2 linked regions of the Massilia sp. METH4 genome follow. The protein of the gene in region 2 binds, or shares a complex with, the protein of the main gene of each other region. Links are inferred from orthologs where the notes say so. Each region holds a gene or a part of one and is shown on either strand. Other genes may lie near its edges.

Region 1 (4,096 bases), 3.6 Mb from region 2 along the record:
GGTGGCGTCCAGCTCTGCCGCGTGGGCGGCCACTTCGATGGTCTGGCGCAGCGCCGGCGAGAAGGCGATGCCTTCGCAGCGCAGCGCGTTGGCGGAAATGGACACGATGCGCTGCGGTGCGGTCAGCGCGGCGATGCGCTCCAGGCGCGGCTTGCAATCGTCCAGGCCTTGCAGGACGAGGTTCATCGTTACGTCTTGTACTTGAGTCATTGGGCTAAGTTCGAAGCTGGCTTCACGGAGAAGTCAGTTGTTTGATCGCGGTCTTGATCTGTGCGACACGCGCCGCCAGGTCGGGCATGCTCGCGGTGATCTTCAGTTTGTCCTGCCCGTTCAGCTTGATGTGGCGGTGCTTCTGGATCAGGGTGATGATGCGCATCGGGTCGATGGGCGGCTGCGGCATGAATTGCAGGTTCGCTGCTTCTCCATGGGCATCGATTTTAACAATGCCCACGGTCTTCGCGGCGATCCGCAGCCGGTGCGTTTCGATGAGGGCCTTGGCCGGCTCCGGCAATTTGCCGAAGCGGTCGATCAATTCCTCCTGCAGGCCGTCGATCGCTTCCTGCGATTCGCAGTTCGCCAGGCGCTTGTAGAGCGACAGGCGCTCGTGCACATCGCCGCAGAAATCGGCCGGCAGCAGCGCGGGCACGTGCAGGTTGATCTCGGTGGTCGTCGACAGCGGCGCCGCCAGGTCCGGCTCCTTGCCGGCCTTCAGCGCGCGCACGGCCTCGTTCAGCATGTCGGTGTACAGCTGGAAGCCCACCTCGAGCATCTCGCCGGACTGGCTTTCGCCCAGCACCTCGCCGGCACCGCGGATTTCCAGGTCGTGCATGGCGAGGTAGAAGCCGCTGCCCAGTTCCTCCATCTGCTGGATCGCGTCGAGGCGGCGCTGCGCCTGCTTCGACAGCGACTGCACGTCGCTCACCAGCAGGTAGGCATAGGCCTGGTGGTGCGACCGGCCCACGCGGCCGCGCAGCTGGTGCAGCTGGGCCAGGCCGAACTTGTCGGCCCGGTGCATGATGATCGTGTTCGCGGTGGGCACGTCGATGCCCGTTTCGATGATCGTGGTGCACAGCAGGATGTTGTAGCGCTGCGCCACGAAGTCGCGCATCACCTTCTCCAGGTCGCGCTCGTGCATCTGGCCGTGGGCCACGGCGATGCGCGCCTCGGGCAGCAGTTCGGTCAGTTGGGCGAGGCGGTTCTGGATCGTCTCCACCTCGTTGTGCAGAAAGTACACCTGGCCGCCGCGCTTCAGCTCGCGCAGCACGGCCTCGCGGATGATCGATTCCCCCTCGCTGCGCACGAATGTCTTGATGGCCAGGCGCTTCTGCGGCGCGGTGGCGATCACGGAAAAATCGCGCAAGCCTTCCAGCGCCATGCCCAGGGTGCGGGGGATCGGCGTGGCCGTCAGCGTCAGCACGTCGACCTCGGCGCGCAGGGATTTCAGCGCCTCCTTCTGGCGCACGCCGAAGCGGTGTTCCTCGTCGATGATGACAAGGCCCAGGCGGGAGAACTTCACGTCGTCCGACAGCAGCTTGTGCGTGCCGATGACGATATCGAGCGTGCCGTCGGCCATGCCCTTGATCGCGTTGGCGATTTCCTTGCCGGTGCGGAAGCGCGACATTTCCGCGATCTTCACGGGCCAGTCGGCGAAGCGGTCGGCGAAGGTTTGCGCGTGCTGTTCGGCCAGCAGCGTGGTGGGGGCCAGGATGGCAACCTGCTTGCCGCCCATCACGGCGATGAAGGCGGCGCGCAGCGCCACCTCGGTCTTGCCGAAGCCCACGTCGCCGCACACCAGCCGGTCCATCGGCTTGCCCGAGGTCATGTCGCGGATCACGTTCAGGATCGCGGCCGCCTGGTCCGGCGTTTCGTCGAAGCCGAAGCTCTCGGCGAAGCGCTCGTAGTCGTGCGACGAATATTCGAACGCATGGCCCTGGCGCGCGGCACGGCGCGCGTACAGGTTCAAGAGCTCGGCCGCGGTATCGCGGACCTGCTCGGCCGCCTTGCGCTTGGCCTTGTCCCACTGGCCGGAACCCAGCGCGTGCAGCGGCGCATCCTCCGGCGCGCCGCCGGAATAGCGCGAAATCACATGCAGCTGCGACACGGGCACATAGAGCTTCGTGTCCTTCGCGTATTCCAGGTGCAGGAATTCCGTTTCGCCTTCGCCCAGATCCATGGACACCAGGCCCATGTAGCGGCCGATGCCGTGGTTGATGTGCACCACCGGGTCGCCGATCTTCAGCTCCGACAGGTCGCGCACCATCGACTCGACCTGGGTGACGGCTTCCTGCTTCTTCTTGCCCACGCGGCGGCCGGTGCCGGCATACAGCTCGGTTTCCGTGATGAAGACCAGCGTGTCGTCGCCGGCGCGCAGCTCGAAGCCGGCCTGCAGCGGCGCCACGCCGAGCACGAGGCGGTCGTGCGCGGCGAGGAAGCCCGCGTAGCCGTCCACCAGTGCCGGATGCAGGTCGAACTCGGCGAAGTACTGCTGTAGCGTCTCGCGGCGGCCGGCCGAATCCGCGCAGATCATCACGCGCAGGTCGGGCCGCAGCGCATACGCGCGCAGGTTCGTCAGCGGATCGTCCAGGTGCCGGTTCACGGCCACGTTCGGTATAGGCGCGGAAAGCTCGGACGGTTCGCCGTCGACGCTCTTGCCGATCGTGAGGCGCGCGTGGGCCTTGGCCAGCGTGAAAAAGGTTTCGTCGCGCAGGAAGATGGCTTCAGGAGGCAGGATCGGGCGCTCGCGGTCGGCCTTCAGGAACTTGTAGCGGCTCTCGGTGTCGCCCCAGAAGCGGCGGATCGCCCCGTCGATGTCGCCCACCAGCGCCAGCGCCGCACCACCGGGCAGGTAGTCGAACAGCGTGGCCGTCTCGTCGAAGAACAGCGGCAGGTAGTATTCGATGCCGGCCGAGGCGATGCCGCTCTTGATGTCCTTGTAGACCACCGAGCGCGAGGGATCGCCCTCGAACGTCTCGCGCCAGCGGTTGCGGAACGTGGTGCGCGCCGCCTCGTCCATCGGGAATTCGCGCCCCGGCAGCAGGCGCACCTCGTTCACCGGGTACAGTGAGCGCTGCGTGTCGGCGTCGAAGGTGCGGATCGTCTCGATGGTGTCGCCGAACAGGTCGAGCCGGTAGGGCAGGGCGGAGCCCATCGGGAACAGGTCGATCAGGCCGCCGCGTACCGAGTATTCGCCGGGCGACATCACCTGCGTCACGTGCGTGTAGCCGGCCAGCGTCAATTGCGCCTTGAGGGCCGCCTCGTCGAGCGACTCGCCTTTCTTGAAGAAGAACGTGTAGGCGGCCAGGAACGATGGCGGCGCCATGCGCACCAGCGCGGTGGTAGCCGGCACCAGTACCACGTCGCACTGGCCGCTGCGGATCTCGTGCAGGGTCGCCAGGCGCTCGGACACCAGGTCCTGGTGTGGCGAGAACGCGTCGTACGGCAGTGTTTCCCAGTCGGGCAGCAGGTGGCAGCGCAGGCCTGGCGCGAACCACGGGATCTCGTCGAGCAGGCGCTGGCCGTCGCTGGCCTGGGCCACGAAGATGGCCAGCATGCGGCCTTCACTCTTCAGTTGCAGCGCTGCCTGTGCCAGCGCATAGGAATCGGCCGAACCGTACAGCGCGGGAAGCGCGAAGCGGTTGCCGGGTTTGGGGAGTGCTCGTGTAAAGTCGAAAGGCATGCGGCAGGAAGGCTGACGGACTGTAACGGAGACCGCGTTCGCGGCAAGGCGACATTATAGTCGATGCGCCAGGGGCGCGTCGCCCGGGTAGGGCGGGGATTGCGTCAGCCGCGATAGTGCAGCAGCACCGCCGTGATGTTGTCCCGGCTGCCGTCGCGCTTGGCCATGGCCACCAGTTCCGCGCAACAGGTGTCCAGGTTGTCCGGCCTTGCCTGGGCAAGCACGGCGCCGATGGCTTCGGGCGCCGATTCGCCATGCAGGCCGTCGCTGCACAGCAAGTAGACGTCGCCGGCCGCCGGGAGCCAGGTGGCGACGTCCGGCTGCAACGCCGGCGACGGCCCGAGCGCCTGCAGCAGCAGGTTGCGCGGCGGCAGCGGCGGCGGTGCGCCGAGGTCGACGGCCTGCTGGTACAGCGTCTGG
Region 2 (3,496 bases):
ATTGACAGATGCCATGTAGTACTCCTGCGTGAATATTTACCAAACGATCATTATAAGACAGGGCCTGTGGACAACATACCACGGGACAGATGAATTTTTTGCTGCAAGGCTGGGAGCTTTTCCGCGTGCGTCGCGCAGCGGAATGTGAATACTGGTATTATATACAGTATTTGCCAGCCATGGCTTGCCAGCGTGTGATTCGCATCAATTCGGCCCGGATTGGCCCGAGTCGGGCCCAATTCAGCCATCAGGACTTGAAACAGGGCTTGAAATCGAATCGAACGCCTGCATAGTGGACTGGTTGGTCTCCGGACGCCGCGCTGCATTGTCAAGTCTTCAAGCGGATGATCGTTCCAGGTGGGCCGTCCTGTCGTTTCTCGCATATTCAAGGCACATACATACATGGAAGAAATCCGCATTCGCGGCGCGCGCACCCATAACCTGAAGAACATCAACCTCGATCTGCCCCGCAACAAACTGATCGTGATCACCGGCCTGTCCGGTTCCGGCAAGTCGTCGCTGGCGTTCGACACGCTGTATGCGGAAGGCCAGCGCCGCTACGTCGAGTCGCTGTCGGCCTATGCGCGCCAGTTCCTGCAACTGATGGAAAAGCCGGACGTGGACATGATCGAAGGCCTGTCGCCGGCGATCTCGATCGAGCAGAAGGCCACGTCGCACAACCCGCGCTCCACCGTGGGCACCGTGACGGAGATCCACGACTACCTGCGCCTCCTGTACGCTCGCGTGGGCACGCCGTATTGCATCAATCACCCGGACCACGCGCTGTCGGCGCAGTCGGTGTCGCAGATGGTCGATGCCGTGCTGGCGATGCCGGAAGGGACGAAGCTGATGATCATGGCGCCCGTGGTGGCCAACCGCAAGGGCGAGCATGCCGACCTGTTCGAGCAGATGCAGGCCCAGGGCTTCGTGCGCTTCCGCATCCAGAGCGGCACGAACGATGCGAAGATCTATGAAGTGGACGACCTGCCGAAGCTGAAGAAGACGGAAAAGCACACGATCGACGTGGTGATCGACCGCGTGAAGGTGAACCCGGACATCAAGCAGCGCCTGGCCGAGAGCTTCGAGACCGCGCTGCGCATCGCCGACGGCCGCGCCATCGCCTATGACATGGATGCCGGCACCGAGCACGTGTACTCGAACAAGTTCGCCTGCACCAGCTGCGGCTATTCGCTGCAGGAACTGGAACCGCGCCTGTTCTCGTTCAATAACCCGATGGGTGCCTGCCCCGAGTGCGATGGCCTGGGCCATATCGAGTTCTTCGATCCGAAGCGGATCGTGGCCTTCCCGAACCTGTCGCTCGCTTCCGGCGCAGTGAAGGGCTGGGATCGCCGCAACCAGTTCTACTTCTCCATGCTGCAAAGCCTGGCGGACCATTACGGCTTCGACCTGGACACGCCGTTCGAGAAACTGCCGGTCAGCGCGCAGAACGCCGTGCTGCACGGCTCCGGCAAGAACGTGATTCCGTTCGCCTACGTGAACGAGCGCGGCCGTACCGTGATCAAGGAGCACACGTTCGAAGGCGTGGTGAACAACCTGGCACGCCGCTACCGCGAAACGGATTCGATGGCCGTCAAGGAAGAGCTGGCCAAGTTCATCAACGAGAAGAAGTGCCCGGCCTGCGAAGGCGCGCGCCTGCGCGTGGAAGCACGCCACGTGAAGGTGGGCACCGGCACGCAGGAAAGGGCGATCTACCAGATCGCCGAGAAGCCGCTGCGCGACACGCTGTCGTTCTTCGAGCAGCTGCAGCTTGCCGGCGCCAAGCGCGATATCGCCGACCGCATCGTCAAGGAAATCGTCTCGCGCCTCTCGTTCCTGAACAACGTGGGTCTCGACTACCTGTCGCTGGACCGTTCGGCCGACACGCTGTCCGGCGGCGAAGCCCAGCGTATCCGCCTGGCCTCGCAGATCGGTTCCGGCCTGACGGGCGTGATGTACGTGCTCGACGAACCGTCGATCGGCCTGCACCAGCGCGACAACGACCGGCTGATCGACACCCTGAAACACCTGCGCGACATCGGCAACAGCGTGCTGGTGGTGGAGCACGACGAGGATGCGATCCGCACCGCCGACTACATCGTGGACATGGGCCAAGGCGCCGGCGTGCATGGCGGCGACGTGATCGCGGCCGGCCCGCTGAAGGATATCCTGAAGAACAAGCAGTCGCTGACGGCGCAATACCTGAACGGCTCGCTGAAGATCGAGGTGCCGAAGAAGCGCACGGCGGCCGATCCGAAGAAACAGCTCGTCATCACGGGCGCGCGCGGCAACAACCTGAAGAACCAGACGCTGTCGGTGCCGGTCGGCTTGCTCACCTGCGTGACGGGCGTTTCCGGCTCCGGCAAGTCGACCCTGGTGAACGACACGCTGTACCCGGCGCTGTCGCGCCACCTGTACGGCTCGCAGACGGAACCGGCGGAGCACGATTCGATCAGCGGCCTGGAACACTTCGACAAGGTGATCTCCGTCGACCAGGCGCCGATCGGCCGCACGCCGCGCTCGAACCCGGCCACGTACACGGGCGTGTTCACGCCGATCCGCGACCTGTTCGCGACGGTGCCGACGGCGAAGGAACGGGGCTACAGCGCCGGCCGCTTCTCGTTCAACGTGAAGGGCGGCCGCTGCGAGGCCTGCCAGGGCGACGGCGTGCTGAAGGTGGAGATGCACTTCCTGCCGGACGTGTACGTGCCTTGCGACGTGTGCCACGGCAAGCGCTACAACCGGGAAACGCTCGAAGTGCACTACAAGGGCAAGAGCATCACCGAAGTGCTGGAGATGACGGTGGAAGACGCGCACGAGTTCTTCAAGCCCGTGCCGACGATCGCCCGCAAGTTGCAAACGCTGCTCGACGTGGGCCTGGGCTATATCAAGCTGGGGCAGAGCGCCACCACGCTCTCGGGCGGCGAGGCGCAGCGCGTGAAGCTGTCGCTGGAACTGTCCAAGCGCGATACCGGCCGCACGCTGTACATCCTCGACGAGCCGACGACGGGCCTGCACTTCCACGACATCGACCTGCTGCTGAAGGTGATCCACCGCCTGCGCGACCAGGGCAACACGCTCGTGATCATCGAGCACAACCTGGACGTGATCAAGACGGCCGACTGGATTGTCGACCTGGGCCCCGAGGGCGGCGCCGGCGGCGGCCGCATCATCGCCACCGGCACGCCGGAGGAAGTGGCGAAGAACCCGGAAAGCGTGACGGGCAAGTACCTGGTGCCGCTGCTGAAGAAGAAGTAAGCGGCCCCACGGTCCACCAAGCCGGCTCTCCGAGCCGGCTTTTTTATTGCCTGAAAAATGGGGTACGTCCCCATTTTTCAGGCAACATCCATGAGCTGGCACCGAAACATGCCGTCTCAATAAAAGGTGAAATCTTCGTTGCACCTCGGGATGCCCTGCACGGCATCGGCCACGACATACCACACCAGCCCGGCGACGGGCAGCACCAGCAACCACAGAGCGGCCATCACAGCCTCCTAGT

The links. The genes of interacting proteins can lie anywhere in the genome.
Region 1: the proteins of uvrA (region 2) and mfd are in contact, whole or in part, in a crystal structure (PDB 4DFC), measured with the Escherichia coli proteins. The link is inferred for Massilia sp. METH4 from one-to-one orthologs.

Annotation. Positions count from the first base shown.
Region 1 is NZ_CP146614.1:5,090,845-5,094,940, forward strand. The notes cover bases 33-4,062. They hold mfd (transcription-repair coupling factor), read right to left. Parts: upstream 3,677-4,062; coding sequence 233-3,676; downstream 33-232. Other genes in these bases: serB (phosphoserine phosphatase SerB), read right to left, coding at 33-186; V6Z91_RS22350 (protein phosphatase 2C domain-containing protein), read right to left, coding at 3,781-4,062. Also shown: more of serB, read right to left, coding at 1-32; more of V6Z91_RS22350, read right to left, coding at 4,063-4,096. UniProt on the Escherichia coli protein: Couples transcription and DNA repair by recognizing RNA polymerase (RNAP) stalled at DNA lesions. Mediates ATP-dependent release of RNAP and its truncated transcript from the DNA, and recruitment of nucleotide excision repair machinery to the damaged site.
Region 2 is NZ_CP146614.1:1,491,552-1,495,047, forward strand. The notes cover bases 26-3,455. They hold uvrA (excinuclease ABC subunit UvrA), read left to right. Parts: upstream 26-402; coding sequence 403-3,255; downstream 3,256-3,455. Also shown: ssb (single-stranded DNA-binding protein), read right to left, coding at 1-15. UniProt on the Escherichia coli protein: The UvrABC repair system catalyzes the recognition and processing of DNA lesions. UvrA is an ATPase and a DNA-binding protein. A damage recognition complex composed of 2 UvrA and 2 UvrB subunits scans DNA for abnormalities.